DNA from 4 places in the Uliginosibacterium flavum genome. Region 4 is predicted to be linked to each of the others. Evidence: predicted binding sites of a transcription regulator. Region 4 holds the regulator's gene; each other region holds the start of a gene.
The links. The regulator FNR, encoded in region 4, switches genes on or off when oxygen is low (the NO sensors DNR and NnrR bind a similar motif). The targets are predictions, from matches to a motif close to TTGANCTAGNTCAA.
Positions count from the first base shown of each region.

Region 1: hypA (hydrogenase maturation nickel metallochaperone HypA) is a predicted target of FNR. The motif match lies at 2,041-2,054, and genes of this name have one in related genera.
Region 2: ABXR19_RS09770 (DUF2239 family protein) is a predicted target of FNR. The motif match lies at 1,661-1,674, and genes of this name have one in related genera.
Region 3: ABXR19_RS03585 (hemerythrin domain-containing protein) is a predicted target of FNR. The motif match lies at 1,580-1,593, and genes of this name have one in related genera.

Region 1 covers NZ_JBEWZI010000008.1:71,207-74,409, forward strand. The annotation lists gene hypF (carbamoyltransferase HypF) at 1-671, opposite strand, end outside; gene hypB (hydrogenase nickel incorporation protein HypB) at 623-1,477, opposite strand; gene hypA (hydrogenase maturation nickel metallochaperone HypA) at 1,493-1,834, opposite strand; gene ABXR19_RS09110 (4Fe-4S dicluster domain-containing protein) at 2,153-2,698, shown strand; gene fdhF (formate dehydrogenase subunit alpha) at 2,733-3,203, shown strand, end outside.
Region 2 covers NZ_JBEWZI010000009.1:13,826-17,028, forward strand. The annotation lists gene ABXR19_RS09755 (cytochrome b/b6 domain-containing protein) at 1-534, shown strand, start outside; gene ABXR19_RS09760 (c-type cytochrome) at 603-1,052, opposite strand; gene ABXR19_RS09765 (DUF2322 family protein) at 1,126-1,452, opposite strand; gene ABXR19_RS09770 (DUF2239 family protein) at 1,677-2,270, shown strand; gene queG (tRNA epoxyqueuosine(34) reductase QueG) at 2,249-3,203, opposite strand, start outside.
Region 3 covers NZ_JBEWZI010000003.1:58,659-61,861, forward strand. The annotation lists gene ABXR19_RS03575 (hypothetical protein) at 1-845, opposite strand, end outside; gene ABXR19_RS03580 (DUF2249 domain-containing protein) at 847-1,071, opposite strand; gene ABXR19_RS03585 (hemerythrin domain-containing protein) at 1,068-1,520, opposite strand; gene ABXR19_RS03590 (YkgJ family cysteine cluster protein) at 1,697-1,951, shown strand; gene ABXR19_RS03595 (undecaprenyl-diphosphate phosphatase) at 2,020-2,844, shown strand; gene ABXR19_RS03600 (YqiA/YcfP family alpha/beta fold hydrolase) at 2,888-3,203, shown strand, end outside.
Region 4 covers NZ_JBEWZI010000019.1:33,606-36,808, forward strand. The annotation lists gene hemN (oxygen-independent coproporphyrinogen III oxidase) at 1-1,176, opposite strand, end outside; gene fnr (fumarate/nitrate reduction transcriptional regulator Fnr) at 1,269-2,006, shown strand; gene dapB (4-hydroxy-tetrahydrodipicolinate reductase) at 2,078-2,881, opposite strand; gene ABXR19_RS15630 (outer membrane protein assembly factor BamE) at 2,932-3,203, opposite strand, start outside.

The DNA of each region.
Region 1 (3,203 bases), on a different contig from region 4:
CGCGCCAGGGTCTCGGCAATCGGATCACCGGCAATGGCCTGCCCGCTCGCGTCGAGCAGCGTCAGTTGAGGCCCGCAGACCGGGCAGGCATTCGGTTCGGCATGGAAACGGCGATTGAACGGATCGGTGTATTCGGCGAGACAAGCCGGGCATTGCGTGAAGCTAGCCATGCTAGTGTGGGCGCGGTCATACGGCAAACGGGCGGCGATGGTGTAGCGCGGGCCGCAGTCGGTGCAATTGATGAAGGCGTAGCGATAGCGGCGATTGGCCGGATCGCAGAGTTCGGCCAAGCAGCCCGGGCATACGCACAGATCCGGGCCGATCACGGCCTGATTGGCGCCGCCGGCTTCGCTGGCAAGAATGGTGAAACCGGCCGCGTCAGCTTCCGGCGCAAGTGTTTCCGTTTCAACAGCATCGATGCGCGCGGCCGCTGGTGCATCACGGCGCAAACGCTCGGCGAAAACGGCCAAGGCCGCGTCGGCGCCCTGCACTTCCAGCGTCACGCCGCCTGCATCGTTGCGCACCCAGCCGAGCAAGTCGAGTTCATGCGCCAGGCGATGCACGAAGGGCCGGAAGCCGACCCCCTGGACGATGCCGCGAAGACGCAGACGCAGCCTTGCTCTCAAGCCAGCATGCTCGAAGAAGCCCGCTGTACGCCGCTCTCCAGCCATGCCTGCCATGCGTCGCAACCCGCACCAGTCTTCGAGGAGAGCTGAATCACCGGCAAATCCGGGCGCACCTGACGCGCATAGCGGATCGCCAGTTCAACATCGAAATCCAGATAGGGCAGCAGATCGGTCTTGCTGATCAGCAGCAGATCGGCGGCGCGGAACATGTCCGGGTATTTCAGCGGCTTGTCCTCGCCTTCGGTCACCGAAAGAATCACCACCTTGTGCGCCTCGCCCAGATCGAAGGCGGCCGGGCAGACGAGGTTGCCGACGTTCTCGATCAGCAGCAGGCCGTTCTGCGGCAGCTGCGCCTGCGCGGTCAGTTGCGCGGCAGCCTGCGCCACCATGTGCGCGTCCAGATGGCAGCCCTTGCCGGTATTGATCTGCACGGCCGGCGCGCCGGTGGCGCGGATGCGCTCGGCATCGTTAGCCGTCTGCTGGTCGCCCTCGATCACGGCCAGCGACGTGCGGCCGGCCCAGCGCTGGATGGTATCGACCAGCAGCGTGGTCTTGCCCGAACCGGGACTGGAAACGAAATTGAGGACAAAGAGCCCGCGCGCGGCGAAAGCCTGCCGGTTCGCCTCGGCCTGCGCATCGTTGCCGGAGAGGATGTCCTGCTCGATGCGCAGCACGCGTTCAGCCGTCATCTGCGGCGCGTGATTAGCCTCCAGCGGCGCATGGCTGTGACCCACGGGCCGGAAGCTGCCGGCTTTGGGCGCAATGGCTTCCTTGCGCTGACGCGGCGCGTAGCGCAAATCATGTCCGTCAATGCTGGCGTTGCCGCCGCCACAACCACAGGTCACGCACATTGCTTCACTCCTGACTCACTCTATGCTGATGTCGACCACCTGCATCTGGTCTCCATCCGTAATGTTCAGCTGGTAGCCGCCGCATTGCGGACAGGGCTCGCCAATCTGCTTCAGCGCGACCTCCGCACTGCAGGTGGCACACCAGGCCAGGCCCGGTGCACGCACGACTTCGATCTGCGCGCCTGCGGCCAGAGTGTCCCGGCTCACCACCTCGCAGCAATACTGCATGGTATCCGGGTCGACGTGCGCCAGCGCGCCAATCGACAATCTGATCCGCGTAACGCGCCGGGCCTCGGCCTTGCGCGCGGCAGCTTCAACGATTCCGATGGCGCGTTCCGCCAGCGTCAGTTCATGCATGCACAGTCCCTTACTTTCTAGATGCTAGCGCGAAGCATGTCACGCCTCGCCTCATGCTGGCGACGATGCGCGTCAAACAATGAACAGTCGTCAGCAAGATCCCGAGCTGTATCGCACTGCAGCAAGTCAAAGCAAATAAACCACCGAAGCTTCAAAGACACAAACCTGACGTTATTAAGCGAAAAATCGCGCTGTGTGCGCAAAGCTTGATCCTCGTCTAGTCGCCACAGACGACTTATGCGAAAGATCGCAAGTTCTAGAGGACGGCCAATTTTGTAAGGCATCGAAGCCGCCCAGATCCACACAAGGAGGCAATGAATGAACCGGTTTGTTATCGCGGAAGCCAGCAAATGCATCGGCTGTCGCACGTGCGAGATCGCCTGTGCCATGGCGCACCCTGTGGGCAAGGGGGCGGACATGCTGTCGCCACAGAATTTTTCGCCGCGCCTGACGATCGTCCGCGCAGGCACGATCACCACCCCCATCCTGTGCCGTCAGTGCGATGACGCGCCCTGTGTGCGTGCCTGCCCAAGCGGCGCCATTATTTACGGCCAGGACAGCGTACAGGTGTTACAAGAACGCTGCGTCGGCTGCAAAACCTGTGTGGTGGCTTGCCCCTACGGCGCGATGACCGTGGTCAGCGTACCTGCCGCAGGCCAGGCCGGCTCGATGCTGGTGTCGCAAAAAATGAAATCCGAAGCGCAGAAGTGCGACTTGTGCAGTGATCGCGCCGAGGGCCCGGCCTGTATTCCGTCCTGCCCGACCAAGGCTTTGCACCTGGTGGACAAGGAAGCGATGGCCGCGAGCTTGCGCAAACGTCAGGAACAAGCCGCCCTGAATCTCGCCACCAACCTGCAGTTTTGAATCGAATTCGAATTATCCGGAAAGGATTTGTGACATGAAAAAAGTCATCACGGTATGTCCCTACTGCGGCTCGGGCTGCAAGATCAATCTGCTGGTCAAAGACAACAAGGTCGTCGGCGCAGAAGGTGCCAATGGCGTCACCAATCAGGGCGAACTGTGCCTGAAGGGCTACTACGGCTGGGACTTCCTGAACGATACCAAGCTGCTGACCCCGCGCCTGAAACAGCCGATGATCCGGCGCCAGCGCGGCGGCGATCTTGAAGCCGTGTCCTGGGATGAAGCCATCGAATTTGCCAGTTCGCGCCTGAAAGCCATCAAGGAAAAATACGGTCCGGATTCGATCATGCTGACCGGCTCCTCGCGCGGCACCGGCAACGAATCCAACTACGTCGCCCAGAAATTCGCCCGCGCCGTGATCGGCACCAACAACATCGACTGTTGCGCCCGCGTCTGCCACGGCCCATCGGTGGCCGGCCTGATGACCACGCTGGGCAACGGCGCCATG
Region 2 (3,203 bases), on a different contig from region 4:
GGCTACGCCATCCTGAGCCTGCTGATCTTCCGCGTGATATGGGGCGTGGTGGGCGGCAGTCACGCGCGCTTTGTCAGCTTCATACGCGGACCGGGAACCGTACTCGACTACCTGAAACGCATGAAAGAGCACAAAGGCCCGAGCATCGGCCACAACCCGCTGGGGGCGCTGTCAGTGCTGGGCATGCTCGCCGCCCTGTTTGTTCAAGCAACTTCAGGACTGTTCCTGACTGATGAAATCATGTTTGAGGCGCCGCTCTTCAAATACATCAGTGGCGCCACCGCCAGCCTGCTGGCCGAGATCCACGAGATCAATGCCGCAATCATCTTCACGCTGATCGGTCTGCACTTGGCTGCGATCCTGTTTTACCGCTTTATCAAACGCGAAAACCTGATCACACCGATGGTAACGGGCAACAAGGAAGTGCCTGCTGAACTGCCGGACCAAGACGCCAGCGGCGGCTCTGCCTGGCTCGGCCTGCTGGTATTCGGCGTGGCAGCCGGCACCGTCTGGTTCATCATCAACAAGCTCTGATCCAGAACACATAAAAAAGCCGCCGCATCTTTCATGCGGCGGCTTTTCATTTGCATGATGGCCCGGATTTACTTCATCCGATAGTCATCGTGACAACCCTTGCAGGTCTTGCCCAGATCAGCCAGCGCAACCTTCAGCGTTCCAACATCACCGGCCGCCGCTGGCAGTGCCTTGGCTGCAGCAGTGAACTTGTCATAAGCGGCCTTGAACTTTTCCGGCTCACTCCACACTTTCGGGTCAGCCTTGGTCGGCGCGCCCTTGTCAGTCCCGGGACCAAAAGCGCCGGCTTGCAAGGGCAGATCGGATAGATCCGCGATCACGCTGGCATGGCGCACAGCGACATCCTTGTTGAAAGCTACGTCGCCCTTGGCCATCGCATTCAGTGCGCCGCTGCTGCGTGCGTTGACTGTCATGGCTGACTGACGATATTTGATCTGGTCTTCCGGCTTGGCCTGAGCGAAAGCCGCAGATGCGCCGAGGCCGGCCAGAGCGAGTACGGCAAGGTGCTGAAATTTCATGTTAATTCCTCTGTGGTGAGTGCTGCTCGTGTCATTGAATGCCGGGGGCGGCATTCACCTTAAACGGCCGGACTTAATCAGCCGATCCTGCAAAAACATGTTTGACCCGCAAAACGTGCCCATCACTGACAACTTGCAGCAAGCGATCAATGTTCGGATGCTTGCCCGGATTCTGCCGTGCATCGTCCGTGTGTTCAGCATAGATCTCCAGCCCCTTGTTTGCTGCATCGACATTGATCGCGCCGTAGAACTGGGCCAGATGATTGTAGACCGCCAACGAACCGATCTGACCGGGCTTGTGTTCGATAAGCCCAACTTCATTGCCATCGGCATCAAGGAGCTGAACTGCAGCAAGATGCGAAACGCCGGGGAGTTGTTTGAGATTGTCTGCGAAGGCCATGGTTTTAAGTGGAGAGTAAAGTGTAGGGAGATTTTAGCGCGCCTTGCCTGAAGAAGCGCACCCGCCCTGCCTAGCCAGCAGGGCACGCTGGAGAAGCCCGCCAGGTGCGGCTCTTGGAGATGGGCCCTGAAACACCTCCATCAGCTGATTTTACCCGGATATAATTTGACAAGTCATTTACACCCGGGTTTAATTACTTGCCTTCAATTTTACCCGGATAAATCATGCACGCCTACACCGCGTTTACTGGTCAACGCCTGCTCGCCTCCGGCGCCCTTGCCGATATCGTTCGTGCGCTCAAGGCCGAACTTGGCATTCAGCCCGATCTTGCCTATCAAGTGTTCGACAATGCCACTGGTCACTGTGTTGATCTCGATTTGCGCGGCACACTCGATGAGTCCCTGGCGCGCCTCGCTTCGGCAACTAGCGACACCGCTGCAGCGGTCGAGAAACCTGGTCCGGGCCGCCCCAAACTCGGTGTCGTCGCACGCGAAATCACGCTGCTGCCACGCCATTGGGACTGGCTCGCCAGCCAGCCTGGCGGCGCCTCGGTAGCACTGCGCAAACTGGTGGAAACGGCCAGCCGGGCCAGTCGGGCACGCGACCGGGCCCGTGCCTCCCGCGATGTTTGCCACTACTTCATGCTCACCATGAGCGGAAATCTGCAAGGTTTCGAAGAGGCTACCCGCGCACTCTTTGCCGGCAATTTCGCGGCAGTCCTTACCCACATGGCGGCTTGGCCAGCCGACATCCGGCAACACGCCGAAACCTTGTTGGAAACGGCCCAAAATGACGCCTACGAAGCACGCGAGGATTGATCGGCGCTGCTGTGTCTGGCTAGCGCCCAGGCCACATGCTCGCGAACCAGCTCCGACGCATCCTCGGCCCGCGCCTGCAGGGCGGCGATCACTGTCGGTGTGCTTGGCGCATTCCCCAGACCCACGGCCAGATTGCGCAGCCAGCGCTCATGCCCGATGCGATAGATCGCCGAGCCGGCCAGCCGCGTCTTGAACTCGTCTTCCGTCCAGGCAAACAGCTCGACCAGCGTGGCGCGATCCAGACCGTTGCGCACGGCAAAATCCGCCTCCTGCGTGGGTTGGGCGAAACGATTCCACGGACAGGCCAGCTGGCAATCATCGCAGCCATACACGCGATTGCCGATCAGGGGCCGCAGGTCTTCGGGAATGGCCCCGGCATGTTCGATGGTCAGATAAGAAATGCAACGCCGCGCGTCCAGCTGATAGGGAGCGACGATAGCCTGCGTCGGGCAGGCCGGAATGCAGGCTGAACACGAGCCGCAATGCCCCGTCTGCCCCTTCGACTTCGCTTCACTACGCTCAGGACGAACGGATTCAGGCAGCGCCAGATCAACGTAGATCTCGCCAAGAAAGAACAGCGAGCCCGCTTCGCGCGTCAGCAACAAGGTGTGTTTGCCGCGCCAGCCCAGGCCGGCACGCGTTGCCAACTCCACTTCCAGCACCGGCGCGGAGTCGGTGAAAACGCGATAGCCATAGTCGCCGACCGCTACGCCGATGCGCTCGGCCAGTTTCTGCAGGCGGGCGCGTATCAGCTTGTGATAATCACGCCCCAGCGCGTAACGCGAAATCGCCGCGCGCGCCTCGTCGGCCTGCACGGCGCGGGCCTCGGCCAGACCCGGCTCGGACCAGTAATCCATGCGTACGGAAATCACGCTGACGGTGCCCGGCACAAGTTCTGCCGGCCGGGCGCGTTTCAGGCCGTGGCGCGCCATA
Region 3 (3,203 bases), on a different contig from region 4:
AGCCAGCCCCAGTGGAAAGCATCGCGCTCACCGCGTTTCGAAGCGCTCACGCGCAGCGCCGTGAGCAGGCCGAAGACCAGCGCCAGCGCCGCGAGCAGGCTGCAAGCCAGGCTCGCCAGCCAGCCAATGCCCAAGCAGCCCGCCACCGAGCCCAGCAGCAAGGCACCCAGCAACACCCGCGTGGCCCAGCGCCATTGCTTGGGATACGGCGCAGTGACATGAAACATCGGCACCACCACCGCGGCCACACTCGCCACCAGCCCGCCGACCCAGCCGGCAATGCCCCACAAGGCATGCCAGTCGACTATCGCCAGCAGTGGCAGATTCCAGCCAAACAGCAGGATGCCAAGCAAGGCCCCACCGGCCAGCAGCGTCATGCCCAGTGCCATCGCACTGCGCCGCAGGGCCGCCACCATCTCGCTGCGCAAGGGCTGGCGCCACAGCGCCCGAGCCAATCGACCCGCCGCCACAATCAGGCTGCCGAGCAAGAGCACACCCGCCGTCGCCAGCCAGAAAGGCCCGCCCAAAAGGAAGCCGCCGGCGAGCGCGAACGCCCCCGCCAGCAGCGCAAACAAGATCAGCCAGTCGACGCCGCCCCAGCGTGGCAAGGTCAAACCACAAGCCACCGGAACGAACTGGAACAATGCCCCCAGCATCACCGGCATCAGCCCGCCGAGCGCGAACAGATGCACGGCGGCGAGTGCCGCCGGATGCCAGCGCGTGAGCATGGCCTCGGGCTGCCACACCAGCAGCAGTGCGGCCGCGCACATGCCGGCCACACCCGCCAGCATGCTCGCGAAAGTCAGACCGGGCGCCGGCGAGGCTGCGGTGGAGACGAGCTGCACTTCAGGCTCTGCTGATGGTGATGCGGAATTGCTCGTAGCCGCTGAAATCTTCGCGCGCCACCTGCCACACGAAACCATGCTCGCGTAGCCAGTCATACAGCGGGAAAGGTTCGCGATGAATCAGCACTTCCAGCGTCTCGCCGGCCGGCAACTCATCCGCTGCGGCCATGCTGAGTTCAAAGGGCTCGCAAGGCGGCAAGCCTCGCACATCCAGATGAATGGTCATACTGCCTCGCGCCGCGCCGCCACCTGCGCCGACAACTCGGCTGCCGTGGCACCGGCCGATTGCAGGGCTGCGGGATAAAGGATGTGCTCCTCTTTCATGTTGTGCTGCTGCAGCGTGATCAACAGCGCCTCGCCGTGGCCGCGCACGCCTTCGCCATCCTGCGCGCTGACCGCATCGCTGAGATCTTCGAGCAGGTTGCGGACTTCTTCATGTTCCATGCGCATCACCCGGGTCGGCCCGCAACTCATGCCGCTGGCCGCTTCGAATGCAGGGAAGAGCACTTCTTCTTCGGCGGCGAAATGCGCCAGCAAGTCGTGGTTCAAGCTGGCGAAAGCGCTGCGGGCACCGTCCCAGTCGCCCGCGCCGGCCAGGCGGCGCAAGGTGCCGAGCAAGGCATCGCATTCGCGATGGTCGGCCATCAAGTATTGATCAAAAGTCTGGTCGCTCATTTTTATAATCCATACGGGGAGTGTGGGCACAGTATGAAAAGCCCTAGCCCAGGCTGTAATTGACTCGAATCAATTTGAAAAAGTGCTGAGGATTGAGTGCTGAGTAAATTTTGCGCGCCGGCATGCCGACTGAAATGTACACTCGGCACTCAACCCCAGAACTCAGCACTGAATCAATGAACTGCCGTCCCCACTGCGCTGCCTGCTGCATCGCGCCCTCGATCTCCAGTCCGATTCCCGGCATGCCGCAGGGCAAGCCAGCCGATGTGCGTTGTGTCCAGCTGGATGCAAAGGATGCCTGCATGATCTTCGGCGCAGCCGAACGCCCGGCGGTATGCAGCGGCTTGCAACCCTCCGCCGAGATGTGCGGGGATTCGCGCGAGCAGGCCATGCACTGGCTGGGCCATCTGGAAAAGCAGACCCAGCCCTGATCTGTTGCCGGGCCGTCACACCGGCGCACGTATAATCGAGCCTCCCCCACCCGCCTGCGTACGCCTTCATGGATCTCCTGCTCCTGCTCAAAGCCGCCCTGCTCGGCATCGTCGAAGGCCTCACCGAGTTCCTGCCGATCTCCTCGACCGGCCACCTGATCCTTGCCGGGCAATTGCTGGATTTCACCGGAGACAAAGCCAAGCTCTTCGAAATCGTCATCCAGTCCGCCGCGATCCTCGCCGTGGTGTGGGAATACCGCCAGCGTCTGGGCCATGCCGTCATCAACGCGACACGCGAAGCCCGTTCGCTGCAACTGCTGATCAACGTGGCCATCGCCTTCCTGCCGCTGGCCCTGCTCGGGCTGGTGCTTGGCAAGTGGCTCAAGGCGCATCTGTTCAACGCCCCGGTGGTCGCTACCACCTTCATCCTCGGCGGCCTGATCATCCTGTGGGCCGAGCGCAAAAATCATCACGAACGGGTCGCCACAGTGGACGACATGGGCTGGAAGGACGCGCTCAAGGTTGGCATCGCCCAGGCCTTCGCCCTGATCCCCGGCACCTCGCGCAGCGGCGCCACCATCATCGGCGGCATGCTCTTCGGCCTGTCGCGCAAGGCCGCCACCGAATTCACCTTCTTCCTCGCCATCCCGACCCTCGCCCTGGCCAGCGTGTATTCGCTGTACAAGGAACGCGCCCTCCTCTCCGCCGATGATGCCGGCATGTGGGCGGTAGGCATGTTCTTCTCCTTCGCCTCCGCCTTCATCTGCGTGCGCTGGCTGATCCGCTTCGTTTCTACCCACAGCTTCAAAGCCTTCGCCTGGTATCGCATCGCCTTCGGCATCGTCGTGCTGCTGACCTGGCAAATGGGCTGGGTGCAGTGGGTGGAGGCCTGAGATAACGGAGCCCGCCCCCAGTTCCCAGTTCCCAGTTCCCAAAATGATCCTCTACCTCCACGGCTTCCGTTCCGGCCCGCAATCGCAAAAAGTGCAGGCGCTGGCTGCGCGTATGCACGCGCGCGGGCTGGGCGATCAGCTGTGGTGTGCGCAGCTCTCGCCAGTGCCCTTCGAAGCCATCGCCCAGGCCGACGCACAGATTGAACGCTGCCTGAAGAGTGGCGTCCAGCCTGCCTTGGCGGGCAGTTCGCTGGGCGGGTTTTACGTCACGCATCTGGCCGAAAAGCATGGCCTCAAGGCGGTGGCGATCAACCCCTTCGTGCCGCACGCGGACTTCGATCAGAGCCTGTTCATCGGTG
Region 4 (3,203 bases):
CCTCGCCTCGACAGCCGTAAAATCCAGCGCAAAATCACACATCAAGGCCTGAATGATGGCGTTTCGCAGGATATCGTCTTCGCTCAAGGTCCAGCCACGCATGAGCGGAAAAGCGCCCTGATCGATGGCCGCGTAATACGCCTCCAGATCACGCTGATTCTGACTGAAAGCGCCACCCGCCTTGCCGATTGAAGATACGCCAAAGGCCAGCAGATCACATTCGGCGTGGGTGGAATAACCCTGAAAATTGCGCTGCAAGCGGCCTTGGCGCTGGGCGACAGCCAACTCGTCATCCGGCCGTGCAAAGTGATCCATGCCGATGAATACATAGCCCGCATCGGCCAGCTTGGCGATGGCCAGAGACAGAATCTGCAACTTTGCATCCGGCGAAGGCAGATCAGCCGCCTCGATGCGTCGCTGCGGCATGAAACGAGTCGGCAAATGGGCGTAGTTATACAGAGCCAGGCGATCCGGCTGCATGGCCAGCACCGTGTCCAGCGTCTTACCGAAGCTCTCGACGCTCTGGTGCGGCAGACCATAAATCAGGTCAACACTGATCGATTTGAAGCCGTATTGACGCGCAGCATCCAGCACCACGCGCGTTTCCTCGACCGACTGGATGCGATTGACCGCCTGTTGCACATTGGGATCAAAATCCTGCACCCCGAGGCTCATGCGGTTAAAGCCCTCGCTTGCGAGCAATGCCACAATTTCCGGCGTGACCTTGCGCGGATCGACCTCGATTGAATACTCGCCATCCGCCTGCAAGATGAAGTGCTCACGAATACTTGCCATCAGGCGCCGGATTTCATCGGGCTGCAGGAAAGTGGGGGTGCCGCCGCCCCAGTGTATCTGCTGCACATTGCGCGGCTCCGGCAACAATGCGGCTTGCATCGCCATCTCACGCGCCAGATAGTCGACGTACTTCGCCGACAAGGAGCGATCCTTGCTTATCACCTTGTTGCAAGCGCAGTAGTAGCAGATCGTGTTGCAGAAGGGGATGTGAAAATACAGTGACAGCCCGCTGGCAGGATCAATTCGCTGCAGGTGTTGCTGCAAGCTTGCCGCATCAAAATTGTCGGAAAACCGATCAGCTGTCGGATAGGACGTGTAGCGCGGGCCTGGCACATCAAAACGCCGAATCAGGTCGGGGTCAAAGCTGATCGTTTGTTTCACGATTCATGTTCTTTTCAAGTGGTTGAAGACAATCGCAGAGATAGTAAGCAAATACGTTGATGTTGATCAATTCGCAAGGTAAACTCTAATCCGTGGACCAAAAAGTTACCATTCCCCTGACTTCAAACAATATGCGCGTTGCCTGTTCTGAGTGCAATCTTCGCGAGCTGTGTCTCGCCGTCGGTCTTGATGATGAAGATCTGTACAAACTCGATGACATGGTCACCAAGCGCAAGCTCAAGCGCGGCCAACAACTTTACCGTGCTGGCGATTCGTTTGATGCCATTTACGCCATTCGAACCGGCTTTTTCAAGACCGATATCCTCACCGAGGAAGGCCTTGAACAAGTAACCGGATTTCAGATGGCAGGTGAAATCCTTGGCATGGATGGCATCAGCACGGATCGTCACGTCTGCAACGCAACCGCGCTGGAAGACAGCGAGGTCTGCCTGATGCCTTACGATCAACTCGAAGAGCTGTCGCGCCACATCAAATCCCTGCAGCAGCAATTCCACAAGTTCATGAGCCGCGAAATCGTGCGTGACCAGAGCCTGATGATCTTGCTCGGTTCGATGCGTGCAGAAGAGCGGATCGCCGCCTTCCTGCTCAACTTATCGCAGCGCATGCGGGTGCGTGGCTATTCCGCCTCCGAATTCCACTTGCGCATGACCCGTGAAGAAATCGGCTCCTACCTCGGTCTGAAGCTGGAAACGGTCAGCCGCGCTTTCTCGAAATTCCACGACGAAGGCCTGATCGGCGTTCAGCAGAAATACATCCGCATTCTGAATGCGGATGGCCTCAAGGCCTTGCTCAACCACACCCCCTCCTGATCGGAACTACCGCGTCCCAAAACAAAAGAGACGCCACGGCGTCTCTTTTGTTTTGGCGATAACAGACCCGCTTACCGCAAACCCAGCACATCCTGCATGTCGTAAAGCCCGCTGGCCTTACCCTGCAGAAAGGCTGCCGCGCGCAAGGCGCCCGTCGCGTAGGGCATGCGGCTGCTGGCTTTGTGCGAGATTTCGACGCGCTCGCCCAAGCCACAGAACATCACCGTGTGATCACCAATCACGTCGCCGCCACGTACTGTCGCAAATCCGATGGTTTCCGGCTTGCGCTCTCCTGTTACGCCTTCACGGCCATAAACAGCGCAATCCCTGAGATCGCGATCCAGCGCCTTGGCAACGACTTCACCCATGCTCAGAGCCGTACCCGAGGGCGCATCCACCTTGAAACGATGGTGCGCTTCGAAAATTTCCACGTCGTAACCCGACGCCAGAATTTTCGCGGCCAGATCCAGAACCTTGAACACCGCATTCACGCCGACCGACATGTTCGACGCAAACATCACGGGAATCTCACGCGCAGCCTCGCCGATCAAAGCCTTCTGCTCCGCCGTAAAACCTGTCGTACCGATAACCAGGGAACGCTTGAGACGCCGCGCCACGCTCAGATGCTCCAGCGTCCCTTCGGGGCGCGTGAAATCAATCAGACAGTCAGACACAACCAATGCGGCCTCCACGTCACTGCCAATCATCACACCACATGCATTACCCATCAACTCGCCCGCATCGCGTCCAATAAACGGGCTGTCGGCACGATCCAGGGCGGCAGAAAAAACAACATCAGGCATTTGCAGGGCGGCTTCAATCAGCATGCGCCCCATACGTCCGGAAGCTCCGGCAATAGCGACTTTGACGGTCATCGAAAATCCTCTGGGAATGAAGCGGAGCGACGCGAGGCCGCTCCGGGTAATCAGGGCTTGGCGGCGGCCGGACCAGTGATGTCGATCACACGTGGCGCAATCGGAACTTCAGCGCGCCCCGCGGCTACATCACCCTCGATACGATCAAGCTTGTCTGCAATAAAGAAAATTGCGACGCTGCGACGCTCCGGCTCGGCATAGCCAGTCGAAAACTGATAAACGTAATCCCAGCGATCTGCATGAAACACATCCACCAGCAGGGGCGAACCCATCACGAAGCGCACCTGCTCCCGGCTCATGCCTGGGGAGAGTTGTGACAGCA